One region of the Nocardioides sp. BE266 genome, then DNA from elsewhere that is predicted to be linked to it. Evidence: riboswitches for the same ligand, from Rfam matches in the RefSeq annotation. Region 1 holds a riboswitch; each other region holds the start of a gene.
The links. Region 1 has a riboswitch for cobalamin ahead of cobN (cobaltochelatase subunit CobN). Riboswitches for the same ligand answer to the same signal wherever they lie in the genome.
Positions count from the first base shown of each region.

Region 2: it holds a riboswitch for cobalamin, as region 1 does, so the genes downstream of both, J2X46_RS21765 (hypothetical protein) here and cobN (cobaltochelatase subunit CobN) in region 1, are expected to answer to the same signal.
Region 3: it holds a riboswitch for cobalamin, as region 1 does, so the genes downstream of both, J2X46_RS21990 ((2Fe-2S) ferredoxin domain-containing protein) here and cobN (cobaltochelatase subunit CobN) in region 1, are expected to answer to the same signal.

Region 1 is NZ_JAURTI010000002.1:36,847-42,664, forward strand. It holds gene J2X46_RS04475 (nucleotidyltransferase domain-containing protein) at 1-606, opposite strand, end outside; gene J2X46_RS04480 (hypothetical protein) at 644-958, shown strand; gene J2X46_RS04485 (hypothetical protein) at 1,028-1,318, shown strand; gene J2X46_RS04490 (nitrite reductase) at 1,380-2,195, opposite strand; cobalamin riboswitch at 2,298-2,439, shown strand; gene cobN (cobaltochelatase subunit CobN) at 2,470-5,818, shown strand, end outside.
Region 2 is NZ_JAURTI010000009.1:134,399-140,216, forward strand. It holds gene gatB (Asp-tRNA(Asn)/Glu-tRNA(Gln) amidotransferase subunit GatB) at 1-185, shown strand, start outside; gene J2X46_RS21760 (terpene cyclase/mutase family protein) at 409-1,767, shown strand; cobalamin riboswitch at 1,860-1,999, shown strand; gene J2X46_RS21765 (hypothetical protein) at 2,073-3,755, shown strand; gene J2X46_RS21770 (hypothetical protein) at 3,782-4,786, shown strand; gene J2X46_RS21775 (energy-coupling factor transporter transmembrane component T) at 4,783-5,818, shown strand, end outside.
Region 3 is NZ_JAURTI010000010.1:33,616-39,433, reverse strand. It holds gene J2X46_RS22005 (TIGR00366 family protein) at 1-1,313, opposite strand, end outside; gene J2X46_RS22000 (amidohydrolase) at 1,373-2,980, shown strand; gene J2X46_RS21995 (hypothetical protein) at 2,985-3,113, opposite strand; gene J2X46_RS21990 ((2Fe-2S) ferredoxin domain-containing protein) at 3,110-3,490, opposite strand; cobalamin riboswitch at 3,543-3,671, opposite strand; gene J2X46_RS21985 (inositol monophosphatase family protein) at 3,690-4,460, opposite strand; gene J2X46_RS21980 (protein adenylyltransferase SelO family protein) at 4,457-5,818, opposite strand, start outside.

The sequences.
Region 1 (5,818 bases):
CCCGTCGTGGAGACGCGAGGCGTACGTCGTACCGCGGGCGGCGTCGAGCGCCTCCACCTCGCGGACCAGCCACTTGCCCGTGCCTGACCACCAGCCTCCGCAGGCGAGCAGGAGCTCGGCTGTACCTCGCCACACGTCGATCGCAACGGCATCGACGACACCCGCCGAACCTCCGCCGGCGAGGTCGTCGAGCTGGTCGGTCAGCGAGTAGCGCTGGAAGGTCAGCTCCTCCGCGCTGAGGGGGTCGGGGCCGGCGGCCACCGCCGCTGCGCACTCCGCCCGGAGCGCGGTGCCGCCGTCGCCGGGCACGAGCGGGACGCCGGTCGACACCAGGCGCGCCATCGTCGGTCGTCGACGTGCCCGGTCCTTGGCGACGAAGTGACGGATCGACGACTCGGTGTGCACGAACAGCTCCACCGGCCAGCCTTCGTGCACGAGCGACTCGCGATAGGTCTCGGTCTCGTCGAGCAGGACGGTGATGTCGAGGTCGGACGTCTCCGTCGCGTTGCCGAGCACCACGGACCCGCCCAGCCACGCCTGCCGCGCTTCGGGGAAACGCTCGGCGATCAGCGAGCGGGCGGCGGTCTCGGCGTCGGGTCGGGTCACGGGGCCAGTCTCCATCGGGCGGTACGGTGCGGACGCCATGGACCCCGTCGACCGCACCGTCAAGCGGTTGGAGCGAGCCCAGCTCCTCCGCAGTGCGGTGCCCCTCATCGCAGCCGGCCTCGGCGTGGCCGGGCTCTATGCCTACCTCGCCGCGTCCAGCGGGCTCGGTGCGTTCTGGATCGGGCCGCCGCTCGCGCTCGCTGGCAGTGCCCTCGCGACGATCGGCTACCGCGGCCGGCTGCGCGAGATCCGCAGCCCGTCGCCGTCGACCGGACGGCACTATCCGTGGCTGTTCCTCGGGTGGGTCTGCGTCGTTGCCGGTGCGCTGGTCCCGCCCTACGCGCTCGCCTGAGGGTCGGCGGTTCCTGGGACGGCGCAGCGGGCGGGCCGCTAGCGTCGGCGCTCGATCACAGGGGGACGGATGGACGGACCGCTCAAGCGGACGATTGCGATGCTGCTTGCAGGCGGCGCCGCGCTCTTCGCCGTGGGGCTCGCGGTGCTGCTTCGGGAGTGGCTCGAGTCGGGCACCTACACGGTGGATTTCATGAGCGACGGGACGCCTCCTCCCGAGGTCGATGACTACCAGGTGGGCCTACCTGTCGTGTTCGTCCTCGGATGTGTCATGGCTCTGGGTGGCGTGATGTCGGCGCTGACGGGTGCCGTGGCGGCGGGCGTGTGGCTCGGGAGCCAGCGCCGGGACGACCAGGGCTGAGGGGTTTCGAGGCTCGCTTCGCTCGCACCTCAACCAGCGGTGGTCGCTCGCGCCTCGGCGACTACTCGACCACCTGCAGGAGTGACTTCCACGGGGTGACGACGAGGTGCTCGGCGAGGCCGTCGAGGAAGCCGCGGTCGAGGACTCCGTCGGGGACCTCGAGGTGGGTGATGCCCTCCGCCACGTCGCCGTACGACGGCGGGGTGCTCGCGGCGGGTAGGTGCGGGTTGGCGTCGTGCGACGCGGGCGGGACGGGGAGCTCGTCGACGTGCCAGGCGGTGTCGCGGACCTGCTGGAAGGCGCGGGCGAGACCGGTGAGTCGGGCGGCTGCCTCGTGCAGCGGGACGACCGGACCCCAGTGGGTGCTGCCGATCCGCAGCTGGACCGTCTCCGCGTCGAGGGCGACGAGGCCGAGGTCGCACGAGCGATCGACGAGGTCGCCGCGCCCGTCGTCGAGGACGAGGAGGAAGCGGCCCGGGAGCTTCGCGAGCGACGGGGTCGCGCAGATGCGCTCGTCGAGCTCGGCGGTCACCGGGCGGAGGTCGGCGCGGCCGCCGTGGAGGCCGGTCAGCGGCGAGACGAGGATGTTGCGGACCAGCTCGTGGTCGGGGTGGGGGAGCAGACCGGTCGCGCGGATCGCCTCGACGACCTCGGCTGGCACGGCTCCGTCGACGAGAGGCAGGGCGCGGACCTGGAGGTTGGCCCGCTTGGTGAGGTGGACCCGGCCGTCGCCGTGCTGCTCCGCGACATCGACCAACGAGAGAAGCGTGGTGCGCGAGACGTGGCCACCGGGGATGCGGAGGCGGACCAGGGCTCCGTCGTCGGCCGGCCACGGACGGAAGACGCCCGGGCACAGGTCGCCTCGGGTCCGCTCCATGGGTCGAAGGATGGCACGGCCTGGGTTTCGACACGCTCGCTGGCGCTCGCTGCTCAACCGGCGGGGGAGAGGGGTCTCGATACGCCGCTCGTCCCTCGCGGCTACTCGACCACCGATGTGGGTAGGCTGCGCGAGCCACCTGCGTGGAACCCAGGAACCCGGTGTGAGTCCGGGGCGGTTCCGCCACTGTGAGGGCCCAGCAATGGGCTCGAGCCAGACACTGGACCACGCGGGATCCGACAAACGAGGGGCGAGAACCCCGCGGGAGGAAACCGTGCGCATCGCACTCCTGTCCACGTCCGACACCGACCTGCTGAGCGCGCGGGCGTCCGGCGCCGACTACGTCCTCGCCAACCCGGCGCGGCCCGGCCACCAGTCGATGGCCGAGGTCATCGAGGGCTGCGACCTCGTGGTCGGCCGACTGCTCGGCTCGCCGCAGGACCTGTGCTCCGGGTTCGCGCGCGTCGCCGCGACCGGCAAGCCCGTCGTCGTGCTCGGCGGCGAGCAGTCGCCGAGCGCCGAGCTGATGGAGCTGTCGTCGGTGCCGATGGGCGTCGCGGCCGAGGCCCACCGCTACCTCGCCGAGGGCGGTCCGGAGAACCTCCGCCAGCTCCACGCCTTCCTCTCCGACACGGTGCTGCTGACCGGGGAGGGCTTCGAGCCGCCGAAGGTGCTGCCGCAGTGGGGGTTCGCGGAGGGAGCGGGTCTCGATACGCCGCCTCGTTCCTCGGCGGCTACTCGACCGGCTATGGAGAAGGCTCGGATCGGGGTGCTCTACTACCGCGCCCACGAGGCGAGCGGGAACACCGCCTTCGCGCACGCGCTGGCCGACGCCATCGATGCGACGGGCGACGCCGTCGGGGTGCCGATCTTCGCGGGCTCCCTGCGGGCCGCGCCCGACGAGCTGTACGACGCCTTCGGCACGCTCGACGCGCTCATCGTCACGGTCCTCGCGGCCGGCGGCAGCACGCCGGCGGGCGCGAGCGCCGGTGGGGACGACGAGTCGTGGGACGTCGCGCGGATGTCCGCGCTCGACATCCCGATCATCCAGGGCCTGTGCCTGACGAGCAGCCGTGCGGAGTGGGAGGAGTCGGACGACGGCGTCAGCCCGCTCGACTCGGCGACCCAGATCGCGATCCCGGAGTTCGACGGCCGCATCATCACCGCGCCGTTCTCCTTCAAGGAGGTCGACGCCGACGGCCTGCCCCACTACGTCGCCGACCCCGAGCGGTGCGCACGCGTCGCCGGCATCGCGGTCCGCCACGCGCGCCTGCGCCGGATACCGAACGCCGAGAAGCGGCTCGCCCTCGTGCTGTCGGCGTACCCCACCAAGCACGCGCGCATCGGCAACGCCGTCGGCCTCGACACCCCCGTCTCCGCGATCCGGATGCTGCAGCGGCTGCGCGCGGAGGGGTACGACCTCGGCGACGGCAACGTCGTCACCGACATCCTGGACGGTCTCGATACACCGTCGCTCGTTCCTCGCGACGGCTACTCGACCAACGAGAGTGCGGCGGGCGACGCGCTGATCCATGCGCTCATCGCCGCGGGCGGGCAGGACGAGGAGTGGCTGACGCACGCGCAGCTGGCCGACGCGCACGTCCGGATCACGAAGGAGCAGTACGCCGACTGGACCCGCGACCTGCCCGAGGACCTGAAGGCCGACATGGTCGAGGCCTGGGGCGAGGCGCCCGGCGAGCTGTTCGTCAACGACCAGAACGAGCTCGTGCTCGCGACCGTGCGCGCAGGCAACGTGGTGCTGCTCATCCAGCCGCCGCGCGGCTTCGGCGAGAACCCGATCGCGATCTACCACGACCCCGACCTGGCGCCGACGCACCACTACCTCGGCGCCTACCGCTGGCTGGAGCACGGCTTCAAGGCCGACGCGGTGGTGCACCTCGGCAAGCACGGCTCGCTCGAGTGGCTGCCCGGCAAGAACGCTGCGCTGTCGGCGAGCTGCGGCACGGATGCGGCGCTCGGCAACCTGCCGATGGTCTACCCGTTCCTCGTCAACGACCCCGGCGAGGGCGCGCAGGCCAAGCGCCGCGCGCACGCCACGATCGTCGACCACCTCGTGCCGCCGATGGCGCGCGCGGAGTCCTACGGCGACATCGCCCGCCTCGAGCAGCTCCTCGACGAGCACGCCAACATCGCCGCGATGGACCCGGCCAAGCTGCCGGCGATCCGCGGCGAGATCTGGCAGCTGATGCACGCCGCCGAGATGCACCGCGACCTCGGGCTCGACGAGCAGCCCGACGCGGAGGACTTCGACGACTTCATCATGCACGTCGACGGCTGGCTCTGTGAGATCAAGGACGCCCAGATCCGCGACGGGCTGCACGTGCTCGGTGAGGCACCCGCCGGCGAGGCGCGGGTGAACCTCGTGCTGTCGATCCTGCGCGCTGCCCAGGTCTTCGGCGGGCAGGCGCAGGCGGTGCCGGGGCTGCGGAGCGCGCTGGGCCTGGGTCTCGATACGACCCCTCGTTCCTCGGTGTCTACTCGACCAGCTGAGGTGGAGACGACCGTGGAGACCGACCGCGTCGAGGCGATCGCGCGCGACCTGGTCGAGCAGATGGACAAGGCCGACTGGGACGTCGCGCGGGCGAAGGAGCTGCACGACGACCCGGAGGTCCAGCGGGTGCTGGAGTTCGCGGCCACCCAGGTCGTACCCAGGCTCGCGCGCACCACCGACGAGCTGGACGCCGTGATCCACGCGCTCGACGGAGGCTTCATCGCCGCGGGTCCGTCGGGCTCGCCGCTGCGCGGCCTGGTCAACGTGCTGCCGACCGGCCGCAACTTCTACACCGTCGACCCGCGCGCGGTCCCGTCGCGCCTGGCGTGGCAGACCGGCCAGGCGATGGCCGAGTCGCTCGTCGCGAAGTACGTCGACGAGACCGGAACGTATCCCCAGTCCGTAGGGCTCTCGGTGTGGGGGACGAGCGCGATGCGCACGAGCGGCGACGACATCGCCGAGGTGCTCGCGCTGATGGGCGTTCGCCCGGCGTGGGACGAGGGGTCACGCCGGGTGAACGACCTGCAGGTCATCCCGCTCGACGAGCTCGGCCGCCCGCGCATCGACGTCACGGTCCGGATCTCCGGCTTCTTCCGCGACGCCTTCCCGCACGTGGTCGCGATGCTCGACGACGCCGTACGCCTGGTGGCGGGCCTCGACGAGCCCGACGAGCAGAACTACGTCCGCGCCCACGCGCGCGCCGACCTCGCCGAGCACGGCGACGAGCGGCGCGCGACGACGCGCATCTTCGGCTCCAAGCCGGGGTCGTACGGCGCCGGGATCCTGCAGGTCGTCGAGTCGGGCAACTGGCGGGGCGACGACGACCTCGCCGAGGTCTACACGTCGTGGGGCGGTTTCGCCTACGGTCGCGACCTCGACGGCGCGCCGGCCGCCGACGACATGCGCACCAACTACAAGCGGATCAAGGTCGCCGCCAAGAACGTCGACACCCGCGAGCACGACATCGCCGACAGCGACGACTACTTCCAGTACCACGGCGGCATGGTCGCGACCGTGCGCGCGCTGACCGGCAGTGACCCGAAGGCCTATGTCGGCGACTCGACCACGCCCGACGCGGTGCGCACCCGCACGCTGCAGGAGGAGACCAACC
Region 2 (5,818 bases), on a different contig from region 1:
CCGACGACGGCGCCCTCGGTGCTGCCGTCGACAACGCGATCGCCGCCAACCCCGACGTCGCCGACAAGATCCGCGACGGCAAGGTCGCCGCGGCCGGTGCGCTCATCGGAGCGGTGATGAAGGAGATGCGCGGCCAGGCCGACGCCGGTCGGGTGCGCGAGCTGATCCTGGAGAAGCTGTCCTGATCCTTCCTGGGGGCCCCCTACTTTGGTCTGATTCGGCCGCCGATCGCCCGGTCTAGACAACTTGTTAGGGTCGTTGCGAGTCACATTGGTCACATCACCAACCAACGCTCGCAGCACGGGGGACTGGGCGGCACCTGCCGTCGTGGGGTCCTCGGCGAGCGGGAAGGAAGTCATGCACCATCGCATTCGACCCATCCGATCGGCCGCGGTCGCACTCTCGACCGTGGCGCTCGGAGCCGGCGTACTCGCTGCGCCTCCGGCGTCCGCCGAGCCGACGCCCGCCCTCCGCGCGGCGAAGGCCGCGGGAGGCACCGACAGCACGCCGTCGACGATCGCAGCGGAATGGATCGCCGGTGAGCTCAGCAACGGCCTCATCGTCGGCAAGTCCGGACCGGACTTCGGCCTCACCATCGACACCGGGATGGCGCTCTCGACCGTCACCAGCCAGGGCGGCACCGTGACCGCCATCAACAACTCCCTCGAGCCGCGCATCGCCGAGTACGTCGGTGACGGCACGAAGGAGTCCTACGCCGGTCCGCTGGCCAAGGCTGCGACGTTCGCCCGCACGGCGAAGAAGAACCCGATCAGCTACGGCGGGATCAACCTAATCGCCCGCCTCGAGGAGCGGACGGCCAACGTGCCGGCCGACCCGGCTGCCGAGCCGCAGGCCGCGGCGATCGCCGGCCGGATCTTCGACAAGTCCGAGTCGGGCAACAACGCCAACGTGGTCGGTCAGTCCTACGCCGTCCGCGCACTGACGCTCTCCGGCTCGACCGAGGCCGGCGCCGCCCGCGACTTCCTGCTCAAGCAGCAGTGCGCCTCGGGCTACTTCCGCGCAGGCTTCGACAAGGCCGACGTGCCGAGCCAGTCGTGCACGGAGGGCGTCGCCGGCAGCGAGGCCGACCCGGACGCCACCGCCCTCGCGGTGATCAACCTCATCGAGTCGGGCGACAAGAGCCCGGCGGTGGTGGGGGCGCTGGCCAAGGCCGGCACCTGGCTCGCCGACCGGCAGCGCGGGAGCGGCGCGATCCGTGCCGCGGCGCCGATCAGCCAGATCAACACCAACTCGACGGCCATCGGTGGCTACGCGCTGGGCCTGCTGAAGAACCGCGACGCCGCCCTCAAGGCCGCGCTCTGGGTGCGCAAGAACCAGCCGGTCGACAAGTACAAGTGCCGCACGGCGCTGACCAGGGACACCGGTGCGGTGGCCTACCGCAAGGACCGCGTCAAGGCGTCCAACGTCACCGGCATTCCCGCCGAGGCGCGTGACGAGTGGCGTCGTGCGACGGCCCAGGCGATCCTCGGCCTGCAGTTCGCCCCGGCGAGCAAGGACAAGCTCAAGATCGTCTCGGTGCGCAAGCAGGCTCGCGCCGGCGAGCGGGTCCAGTTCCGCGTGTACGGCCTGGCTCCGAGCGAGAGCGCCTGCATGCAGGTCAAGGGTGACTTCCTGCGCGTGAAGGGCAAGAAGTCCGGCGACAAGATCGTCCGCAAGCTCCAGCTCCCCGCCGGCAACCAGCGGCGCGTCGGGCTCGTGAAGACCTCGGACGACGAGGCACGTACGTCGCTCCGGGTCCGCAACTGACCCACCAGCACCACCTGATGCACCCTGCTTCGGCCCGGCGTCCCGAGACGCCGGGCCGAAGTGCGTCCCGGAGCGCGCCGGGGTTACGCTTCGCACGCCGCACCCGCCCGGGTCGGCACCACACACGCCCGAGCTGGGGAAAGCCGGTCCGACACCGGCGCTGACCCGCAACCGTGGGCACGGGAGCGATCCCGTGCGAGCCGGAACACCCGCCTCGACGCGTCTTGATCACCATCGCTGTCGAGGAATGCAGCGGGTAGACGGTCCCGACCGGCGCCCTCGCTGTCGCAGCGAGGGAAGGGACCATGAAGCTCCTCTCCGGACTGGCCGCCGTCGCGCTGGCCGCCACCACTCTCACGCAGCCGGCATACGCCGCGCCGCTCCCGACCAGCCCGACCGCCGACCGCGCGGTCCAGGCCGGCGCCACCTGGCTGAGCGGCCAGCTCACCAACGGCCTGGTCTTCAACGACCAGTTCGGCGGCTTCAACGACTACGGCCTCTCCGCCGACTTCGCCTTCGCGCTGAAGGCCGTGGGCAAGGACGCCACCGCGTCGAGCATCGTCGACGCCATCGAGCCGGTCTCTGACTCGTGGGCGACCGGTGGCACCTTCGCGCCCAACCGTGTGTACGCCGGCAGCCTCGCCAAGCTGGTCAGCGTGGCGCAGGCGACGGGCAAGGACGCCACTGACTTCAACGGCACCGACCAGGTGACGCGCCTGGAGGACCTGGTCTCCTCCTCCGCGCCGCTGGTCGGCCGCCTCGAGGACGCGGGCGTCGACACCAACGACCCCTTCGACTCCGACTTCGTCAACGTGATCGGCCAGTCGTTCGCCGCGCGGGCGCTGACCACCGCGGCCTCAACGCGCGCCGCCGATGCGACGACCTTCCTGCTCGACCAGCAGTGCGACGCCGGGTTCTTCCGCGCCCAGCTCAACGGCGACAAGGCCGACACGCAGCAGGGCTGCACGAGCGCCGACACCGGCAGCGTCGACACGACCGCACTCGCCGTCATCAACATCCTGGACACCCCCGGCGCCTCCCGGACCGCGCGCGGCGCGGCCGCGCTCGCCGCGGACTGGCTGAAGGGCCAGCAGGCCGCCGATGGCTCGTTCAGCGCGGGTGCGTCCGAGGGCTACAACGCCAACACGACCGGCCTCGCCGGCTGGGCCCTGTCCCGCGCGGGTGAGTCGGCAGCGGCGGCGAAGGCGGCCACCTGGCTGCGAGCGGTGCAGATCGCCGACCTTGCCGCGTGCGCGACGAAGCTCGCGGCCGACAACGGTGGCGTGGCCTACAAGCCGAGCATCCTCGCCGCCGCCCGCACCAGCGGCATCGCCGCGGCCGCGCGCGACCAGTACCGCCGGGCCACTGCCCAGGCGCTCCCGGCCCTGGCCAGTGCTCCGGCCGCGAACGGCACGCTCGGACTCTCCGCCCCGGCCTCCGCGGTCGAGCGGAGCACCGTCACGGTCAACGTCACCGGCCTCGGCCAGGGCGAGGCGGCCTGCGTCACCCTTGGCTCCGTGGCAAAGCCCGTCACCGGCACCGGCAGCACCGTGCCGGTGTCCTTCGACCTGCCGGCCGGTGTCGGCGCGCGTACCTTCACGCTCACCACCCTGTCCGGTGCGTCGTCTGCCACCACCGCGGCCACGGCCACCCCGCCGACCGTCGGCAAGCTCGCCGCGGCCAGGGTGGAGAAGGTCACGAGGAACCGCTTCACCCTCTCGGTCGCGTGCGAGTCGAACGTCGCCTGCGCGGGAACGCTCAAGGTCCGCTCGGCCGGCAAGGTCAAGCTCGCCAACGGCAAGAAGCGCGAGCTGCTGCTGGCCAAGAAGGCCTACACCGTGACGCCCGGTACGACCGCCGACGTCACGCTGAAGCTCACCAAGGCCGCCCGTTCGGCCTTGGGCACGATGCGCCTGCGCGTCGTCGCCGTCCAGCGGACGTCGGGCGCCGAGCCGGCCAGCACGAAGTTCTGGCTGAAGCGCGCGTGATCTCGACCCAGGCTCGCGCACACCGGATGCTGCGCCCCCTCACCCTCCTGGCCGCTGGTCTGGTGGGCGGGGGAGCGACTCTGTCCCTCTCGCTGGGGCTCGCACCGACGGCCTACGTCGCGTCTGCGGGTGCGGCTACCTGCACCTCGTCGGGAGGTGTCAGCGTCGTCGTCGACTACCGCGAGCTCGGCGGGAGCACCGTGACGACGTGCGCGCCGGATGGTGGCGGCAAGAGCGCGGCGGCGGTCTTCGCCTCGGTGGGCGTCAGGATCAGCTACGCCACCCGCCAGCCGGGCTTCGTGTGCCGCGTCAACGACGTACCTGCCAACGACCCGTGCGTGAACGCCTCGCCCGCCAACGCCTACTGGGGCCTCTGGTGGTCCGATGGCTCGTCGGGCTCGTGGACCTACGCGTCCTCCGGCGTGGGCGGCCAGACCGTCCCCGCCGGAGGTTCGGTGGGCTGGGCGTGGCAGCAGGACCGTGGCGGCTCTCCCGCCGCACCGTCCGTCGCCCCACCGGTCGCGCCGGCCTCGCCGAGCCCGACGTCCTCGCCCACGTCGTCGCCCACCTCGTCCCCGACCTCGTCGCCGACGAACCCGGGCTCGGGCTCGGGTGGGTCCGGAGGGTCCGGCGGCACGGGTGGCGGCAAGGGCGGCGGCAGCTCGCCGACCTCGTCACCGAGCCCGTCGACCTCGCCCTCCGGGACGCCCAGCAGCACCCCCTCCGAGTCGCCCCTGGCCAGTGAGTCTCCCAGCGACTCACCGTCCAGCAAGCCCTCGAAGAAGCCCACCAAGGGCAGTGAGTCTCCCAGCGACTCAGCGTCCAGCGACCCCTCGGACGAGCCGTCCGTTGCCCTTGAGTCTCCCAGCGACTCAACGCCCAGTGCGTCCTCCGAGGCAGGCGGGCCGGAGGCCGACGAGCCGACCCGTATCCCGGCGGCGGTCACCTGGGGCATCGTCGGACTGGTCGCCCTCGCCGGGGTGGCGAGCGCGGTGGTGGCGCGCCGGCGACGGGGATCCTCGGCGCCGTGACCGGATCGGCGTCGTCCGTGTGGGGACTGCCGCGTGACCTGCACCCGATCGCCTGGTGGACCTGGGCGATCGGGCTGGCCACGGCAGCCTCGCTGACCACCAACCCGCTGCTGCTGCTCCTGATCATGGGCTCCGCGACGGTGGTGGTCATGGCACGACGCTCGGGCCACCCGTTCGGTCGCTCGTTCCGGCTCTACGCCCTGCTCGCGGCGGTCACGATCGTCGCCCGGGTCGTCTTCCGCATCCTCTTCGGCGGCCAAGCGGTCGGCCACGTGCTGCTCGACCTCCCGGAGGTCCCGCTGCCGGACTGGGCGGCCGGGATCCGGCTGCTCGGCCCCGTCACCAGCGAGGCGCTCCTCGCCGGGTTGTACGACGGCCTCCGGCTCGCCGCGATCATCCTCTGCGTCGGGGCGGCCAACTCGCTCGCCAACCCCAAGCGGCTGCTCGCCTCGGTCCCGCCCGCGCTCTACGAGATCGGCACCGCGATGGTCGTCGCCGTGACGATCTTCCCGCAGCTCGCCGACAGCGCCCGCCGGGTGCGGGCCGCGCAGGCCCTCCGCGGGGGTACGACGACCGGCGTGGGCCGGCTCCGGCGCTTCCTCGTGCCCGTCCTCGAGGACGCCCTCGAGCGGTCGCTCGCCCTGGCGGCCGGCATGGACACCCGCGGCTACGGACGTTCCGGTGGCGCCACCCTGCGCGAGCGATGGACCACCGGGTCGCTGCTGCTACTCGCCCTCACCGGCATCTGCGTCGGCACCTACGCCTGGCTCGACCCGACCGCGCCGCGTCTCCTCGCGATGCCGATGCTCGGGGCGGGTGTCGTCGCGGCAGTCGTCGGCCTGAGCAGCGCAGGCCGACGGGTCCAGCGCACCCGCTACCGCCCCGACTCGTGGCGCACCCCCGAGCTCGTCACCGTCGGCGTCGGGCTCGCGGTCGCCGTCCTCGGCTGGTGGTTCGGTCGCAGCCAGGTGGCCGTCGCCTACCCGGCCGTCGACGTGACGCCGTACCTCTCCCCGCTCGCCCTCGCCGTCG
Region 3 (5,818 bases), on a different contig from region 1:
GCGCGGACCCCGAGCACGGCGAGCAGCGGCAGCATGAAGAACGGGTTGACCAGGTTGGGCAGTGCCTCGGCGGCGTTGTAGATCTGCACGGTCCAGCCGAGGTTCATCCCGACGTCGGTGGCCGACTGCATGACGTACGGCGCCTCGACGAGCCACTTGCCGCCGCCCGAGGGGACGAGCAGGCCGAGGAGCGCGGTGTAGAGCGCGATCACCACGGCGAACGCACCGCCTCCACCGATGCTGGTGAACAGGTCGGCGAGGTGTTCCGACACGGTCACCCCACCGCGACCGTCGGCACGGGTGAGGACCGCGGCCATGGCGGCGTACAACGGGAACTGCACGAGCACGCCGGCGGTGGTCGGGACGGCCTTGGCGACCGCGTTGAGGAAGCCGCGCGGGGTGCCGTGGAGGACGAGGCCGAGGATCAGGAAGACCATGAGGTAGCCGTTGAGGCTGCTGATCACGCTGAGGAACGGCAAGGTCGCGAACTGCTGGACGAGCCAGCCGAGGGTGAGCAGGCCGACCAGGACAGGCAGCACGCGGGAGTACTCCAGCCACTCGCCGGGACGGGTGCGCTCGGCCATCGGCGCGACGTCGTCGGAGAGGTCGACGCCCATGTCCTCGGCGGTCCTGATCGCCTTGCCCTGCGGCGCCGACGCCCACGCGATGACGACGCTGAGCGCGATCAGGATCGCGGCCATGACGAGCGACTGCCAGGTGAGGATCGTCGTGCCGAAGTCGAGCACGCCGGTGATCTCGAGCAGCTCCGGCGGCAGCGACGCGGGCGTCGCCTGGAGCTGGGCGGCCGACGACGAGAGGCCGAGCGCCCAGACGGCACCGAGGCCGAGGTACGCCGCGGCACCGAGCGCTCGGTAGTCGGTGCGCAGGTCGGGGCGGCGTGCGATGGCGCGCGCGAGCAGGCCGCTGAAGACGAGGCTGAGGCCCCAGTTGAGCATCGACACGAGGCACGACAGCAGGGCGACGAAGGCCACCGCGCCGCGCGGGCTGGACGGGTAGAGCGCGATCCGCTCGATCACCTTCGCGACCGGCGGCGAGGTCGCGACGACGTACCCCGTGAGCACGACCATCGCCATCTGGAGCGTGAACTGGGCCAGGTCCCAGAAGCCGCCGCCGAAGGTCTCGGCCACCAGCACCGGGCTGGAGCCGTTGACCATCGCGGCCACCGACACCAGCACGACGCCCGCGAGGGCGAAGACGTAGGCGTCGGGGAACCACTTCTCGGTCCACGCTGCGCTGCGCTGGGCGAGGCGGGCGAGGCCGCGTTCCTCGTTCGTACCCGAGATGGTCGACATGGCTCACGAACGTATCGGGCTGCTGCCCCGCACGCGTCGGGGGGTGGAGGATGGCGGCCGTGAGCACGGTCTTCCGCAACGCGACGGTCTTCGACGGGCACTCCTACCTCGGCGCGGTCGGCGACGTCGTCGTCTCAGGCGGCCGGGTGGTGGCCGTTGGCGAGGACGTCGCGCCGGCGGGGGCGGGGGTCGTGGACGTCGGGGGAGCGCTGCTGCTGCCCGGCTTCACCGACGCGCACGTGCACCCCATCCAGGGCGGGCTCGAGCGGCTGGCCTGCGACCTCAGCGGACTCCCGGTCGACGCCGCGGCCTACCTCGCGCACATCAGGGAGTACGCCGCCGCGCACCCGCAGCTGGACTGGATCCAGGGTGGCGGCTGGGCGATGGCGGCCTTCCCCGGCGGCCTGCCGACCGCGGCCGAGCTCGACGCGGTGGTGGCGGACCGGCCGGTCGCGCTGGTCAACCGCGACCACCACGGCATGTGGGCCAACAGCCGCGCCCTGGCGCTCGCGGGCATCACCGCGGCGACTCCGGATCCCGCCCACGGGCGCATCGAGCGCGACGCCGACGGGACGCCGTCCGGGATGCTCCACGAGGGTGCGATGGACCTGCTCTCCGGCGTGCTCCCGGAGGCCGACGACGCGCAGATGTACGCCGGTTTCCTCGAGGGCCAGCGGTACCTCCACTCCCTCGGGATCACCAGCTGGCAGGACGCGATCGTCGGTGCCTACTCCGGCATGCGCGACGCCGGGCCGACCTATGCCCGGGCGGCTGCGAGCGGCGACCTGACCGCGACCGTGGTCGGTGCGCTCTGGTGGGAGCGTGACCGTGGGATCGAGCAGGTGGCCGACCTGGTCGCCAAGCGCGGGGACTTCTCCCGCGGCCGGTTCGCCGCGACGGCCGTGAAGATCATGCAGGACGGCGTGGCCGAGAACGGGACGGCTGCGCTCGTCGAGCCCTACCTCGACCGGTGCGGGCACGCGACCGGCAACTCGGGCATCTCCTTCGTCGACCCGGCCCGGCTGCCGTCGTACGTCTCCCGGCTGGACGGGGAGAGCTTCCAGGTGCACTTCCACGGGCTGGGCGACCGTGGCGTGCGCGAGGCGCTCGACGCGCTCGAGGGCACCGACCCCGCGCGGCGGCACCACGTCGCGCACCTGCAGCTGGTGCACCCCGACGACGTCGCCCGCTTCGCGCGGCTCGGCGTCGCCGCGAACATCCAGGCGCTGTGGGCCTGCAACGACGACCAGATGACCGAGCTGACGATCCCGTTCCTCGGGCCGGAGCGGGCGGGGCGGCAGTACCCGTTCGGCGACCTCCACGCCGCCGGCACACGCCTGGTCGCCGGCAGCGACTGGCCGGTGAGCACTCCCGACCCGTTGGCTGCGATCCACACCGCCGTGCACCGGACGTCGTACGGCGACACGGGGGTTGCGGGCACCGAGCCGTTCCTGCCCGAGCAGGGCCTCCCGATCGAGGTGGCGTTCGCGGCCTACACCAGCGGCTCGGCCTGGGTGAACCACCGCGACGACGCCGGCACGATCGCCGTCGGCGCGGTGGCCGACCTCGTCGTGCTCGACGCCGACCCGTTAGTGACGCCCGACGAGATCGGCGCGGCGCGGGTCCGCTCGACCTGGATCGACGGGGAGTGCGTCTTCGAGGCCTGACCGGTCACGCCCCGTCGTGCAGCCGGCGGGTCCAGGCCGGGTCGTAGTCGGGGTGCGTCCCGTAGCCGACGAGCAGGATGTGGCCGGCACCGCGACGTCCGGCCGGGACGGGGGAGGCGCCTGCGCGGCTCACAGGACCACCGCATCCGGCGTGGGACGGAACGGGGACCGGCGCAGGCTCTCGGGGAGGTCTGCGACGCCCGGCCCTCCGGCACCGACCCAGTCGGCGATCGCCGAGGTTTCGTGCCGTCCGTTGAGCCGGCCGAGCCAGACGGGGCGGGCGCCCGAGCGTCGGGCCTCCCGCGACGGGCTGACCACGACGACGTCGGAGCGTTCGCAGGGTCCGAGGCAGTCGGTGACCCGCAGCGTCGCGCGGTCGCCGAGCATCGTGCGCAGGGCGTCGAGCCGGGCGGCGTGGTCGACGCCGGGTCGCTTCTTCGTGGTGCCGCAGCAGCAGCCGCGGCAGACCGTGACGGTCGGGCGGTCGCCCGTGGGCAGGGGTGCGTCCATTCGTGCAGCGCTCCATCTCTCGTGGAATCGTCAGGTGTGCATGGGACGCAGGCGGTCTCCTGACTCCTGGGTCGAGCGCTGTTCCCGGCCTTCCCGGACCTGACGGTCCAGTGGCGTCGTCGGGCGCAGCTCCCCAGTCACAGTGGCGAGGACCGTGTCGGGCTTGCACCGACTTCCCGGTCTGCGTCTCGCGGGGAGTCTACGGGCGGTGCCGGGCGACGAGCTGCAGGAGGGTCGCGTGGGTCTCGGCATCCGCGGCGGCGACGAGACCGGGGCCGGTGTGGACGGGTGCTCCGTCGAAGTCGCTGACCACGACGCCGGGCGCTGCCTCGCACAGGGCGATGCCCGGCGTGAAGTGCAGGCTGCCCTCGAGGCGACCGTCGGTGACGTACGCCAGTCGCCGCCCGGCCGCCACCCAGGCGAGTGCGAGCGTGGTGGACTCCACCCGCGGCGCGAACGTCGCCCGGAAATCGGGGTCGGCGGCGAGCTGGGCACCGACGAACGGGCGGTCGAGCGGACCGTCGGCGTTGATGTTCACCAGTCGGTTGGCGGGCGCAGCGTGCTCACGGCCCAGGACGCCGAAGGCACCGTCGTCGGCCCAGTAGACCTCGCCGCTCGGCGGGTGGGCGACCGCCGCGACACTCGTCGAGCCGCCGACGACCAGGGCGACGTTGACCGAGAACAGGGGAGTGAAGGCGGCGAAGTTGAGGGTGCCGCACAGCGGATCGACCAGCCAGGTGCGGTCCCGCGCACCGCTCACCTCGCCCAGCTCCTCGCCGACGAAGGCGTCGTCGGGGCGGGCGGCACGGATCACGTCGAGGATCGCCTGCTCGGCCTCGACGTCGGCGGCGGTCGCGAAGTCGGTGGCCGACTTGGCCTGTCGGGTGAGCTCGGAGCCGTACATCCGCTGCAGCACGGCCGCTCCCGCACGCGCCGCGCGGACGGCGACGTCGAGGTCGGTGTCGCTCACGTGCCGCAGAAGGTCTGGTAGCCGGTGCCGAAGGACTCCGGCGCGGGCTCGGCGAAGCGCTCCTGCCCCGGGCGGACGTCGTACGGCTGCGAGAGGACGTCGAGGAGCTGGTTCAGCGGCGCGAGGTCGCCGTCGGTGCCGGCCGCCAGCGCCTCCTCGACGAGGTGGTTGCGAGGGACGTAGGCCGGGTTGACCCGGTCCATCGCCGCCGCGTCGGGGGAGAGCGCCAGCCAGCGCTCCGCCCAGGCGTCGTACGCCGCCAGGTCGAGCACGAGCCCACGCGCGGGTGCGGCGTCACCGCGGGCCGCGTCACCGAGGCCGCGGAAGAACGACGTGTGGTCGACGTGGTTGTCGCGCATGAGCGTGACGAGGTCGGCCACGAGCGCCGAGGTGACGGCGTCGGCCAGGCCCTCGGGCAGGCCGAGCTTCGCGTGCATGCCCGCCTTCCACGCGTCGGAGTAGAGGTCGCGGAACTTCTCGAGCGAGGCCACGGCGAGGGCCACCGCGTCGTCCTGCTCGTCGGCGAGGAGGGGGAGGAGCGCCTCGGCGAAGCGGGCGAGGTTCCACTCCGCGACGACCGGCTGGTTGCCGTAGGCGTAGCGGCCGCCGGTGTCGATCGAGCTGAAGACGGTCGCCGGGTCGAAGGCGTCGATGAAGGCGCACGGGCCGTAGTCGATGGTCTCGCCCGAGATGGTCATGTTGTCGGTGTTCATCACGCCGTGGACGAAGCCGACGAGCATCCACTGGGCGACCAGCGACGCCTGGGCTGCCACCACGGCCTCGAAGAGGGCGAGGTGGGGCTGCTCGGCGTCGGCCGCCTCGGGATGGTGCCGCGCGATGGCGTGGTCGGCGAGCCGGCGGAGCAGGTCGAGGTCGTCGGTGGCGCGGGCGTACTGGAAGGTCCCGACCCGCAGGTGGCTGCTCGCGACCCGCGCGAGGACGGCGCCGGGCAGCACGACCTCGCGGTGCACCTCGCGGCCGGTCGCGACGACAGCCAGCGACCTGGTCGTGGGGATGCCGAGGGCGTGCATCGCCTCGCTGATTACGTACTCGCGCAGCATCGGGCCCACGGCGGCGTAGCCGTCACCGCCCCGGGAGAACGGCGTACGGCCCGAGCCCTTGAGGTGCAGGTCGCGCAGGCGCCCTTCACCGTCGCCGAGCTCGCCGAGCAGCAGCGCGCGGCCGTCTCCGAGGCGCGGCGAGTAGCCGCCGAACTGGTGGCCGGCGTAGGCCTGGGCCACCGGGGTCGCGCCCTCGGGGACGCGGGTGCCGGTCAGCAGCCCGACGCCGTCGGCGGTGCGCAGCCAGTCGGGGTCCAGGCCGAGGTCGCTCGCGAGGGCGTCGTTGAGCACGAGCGG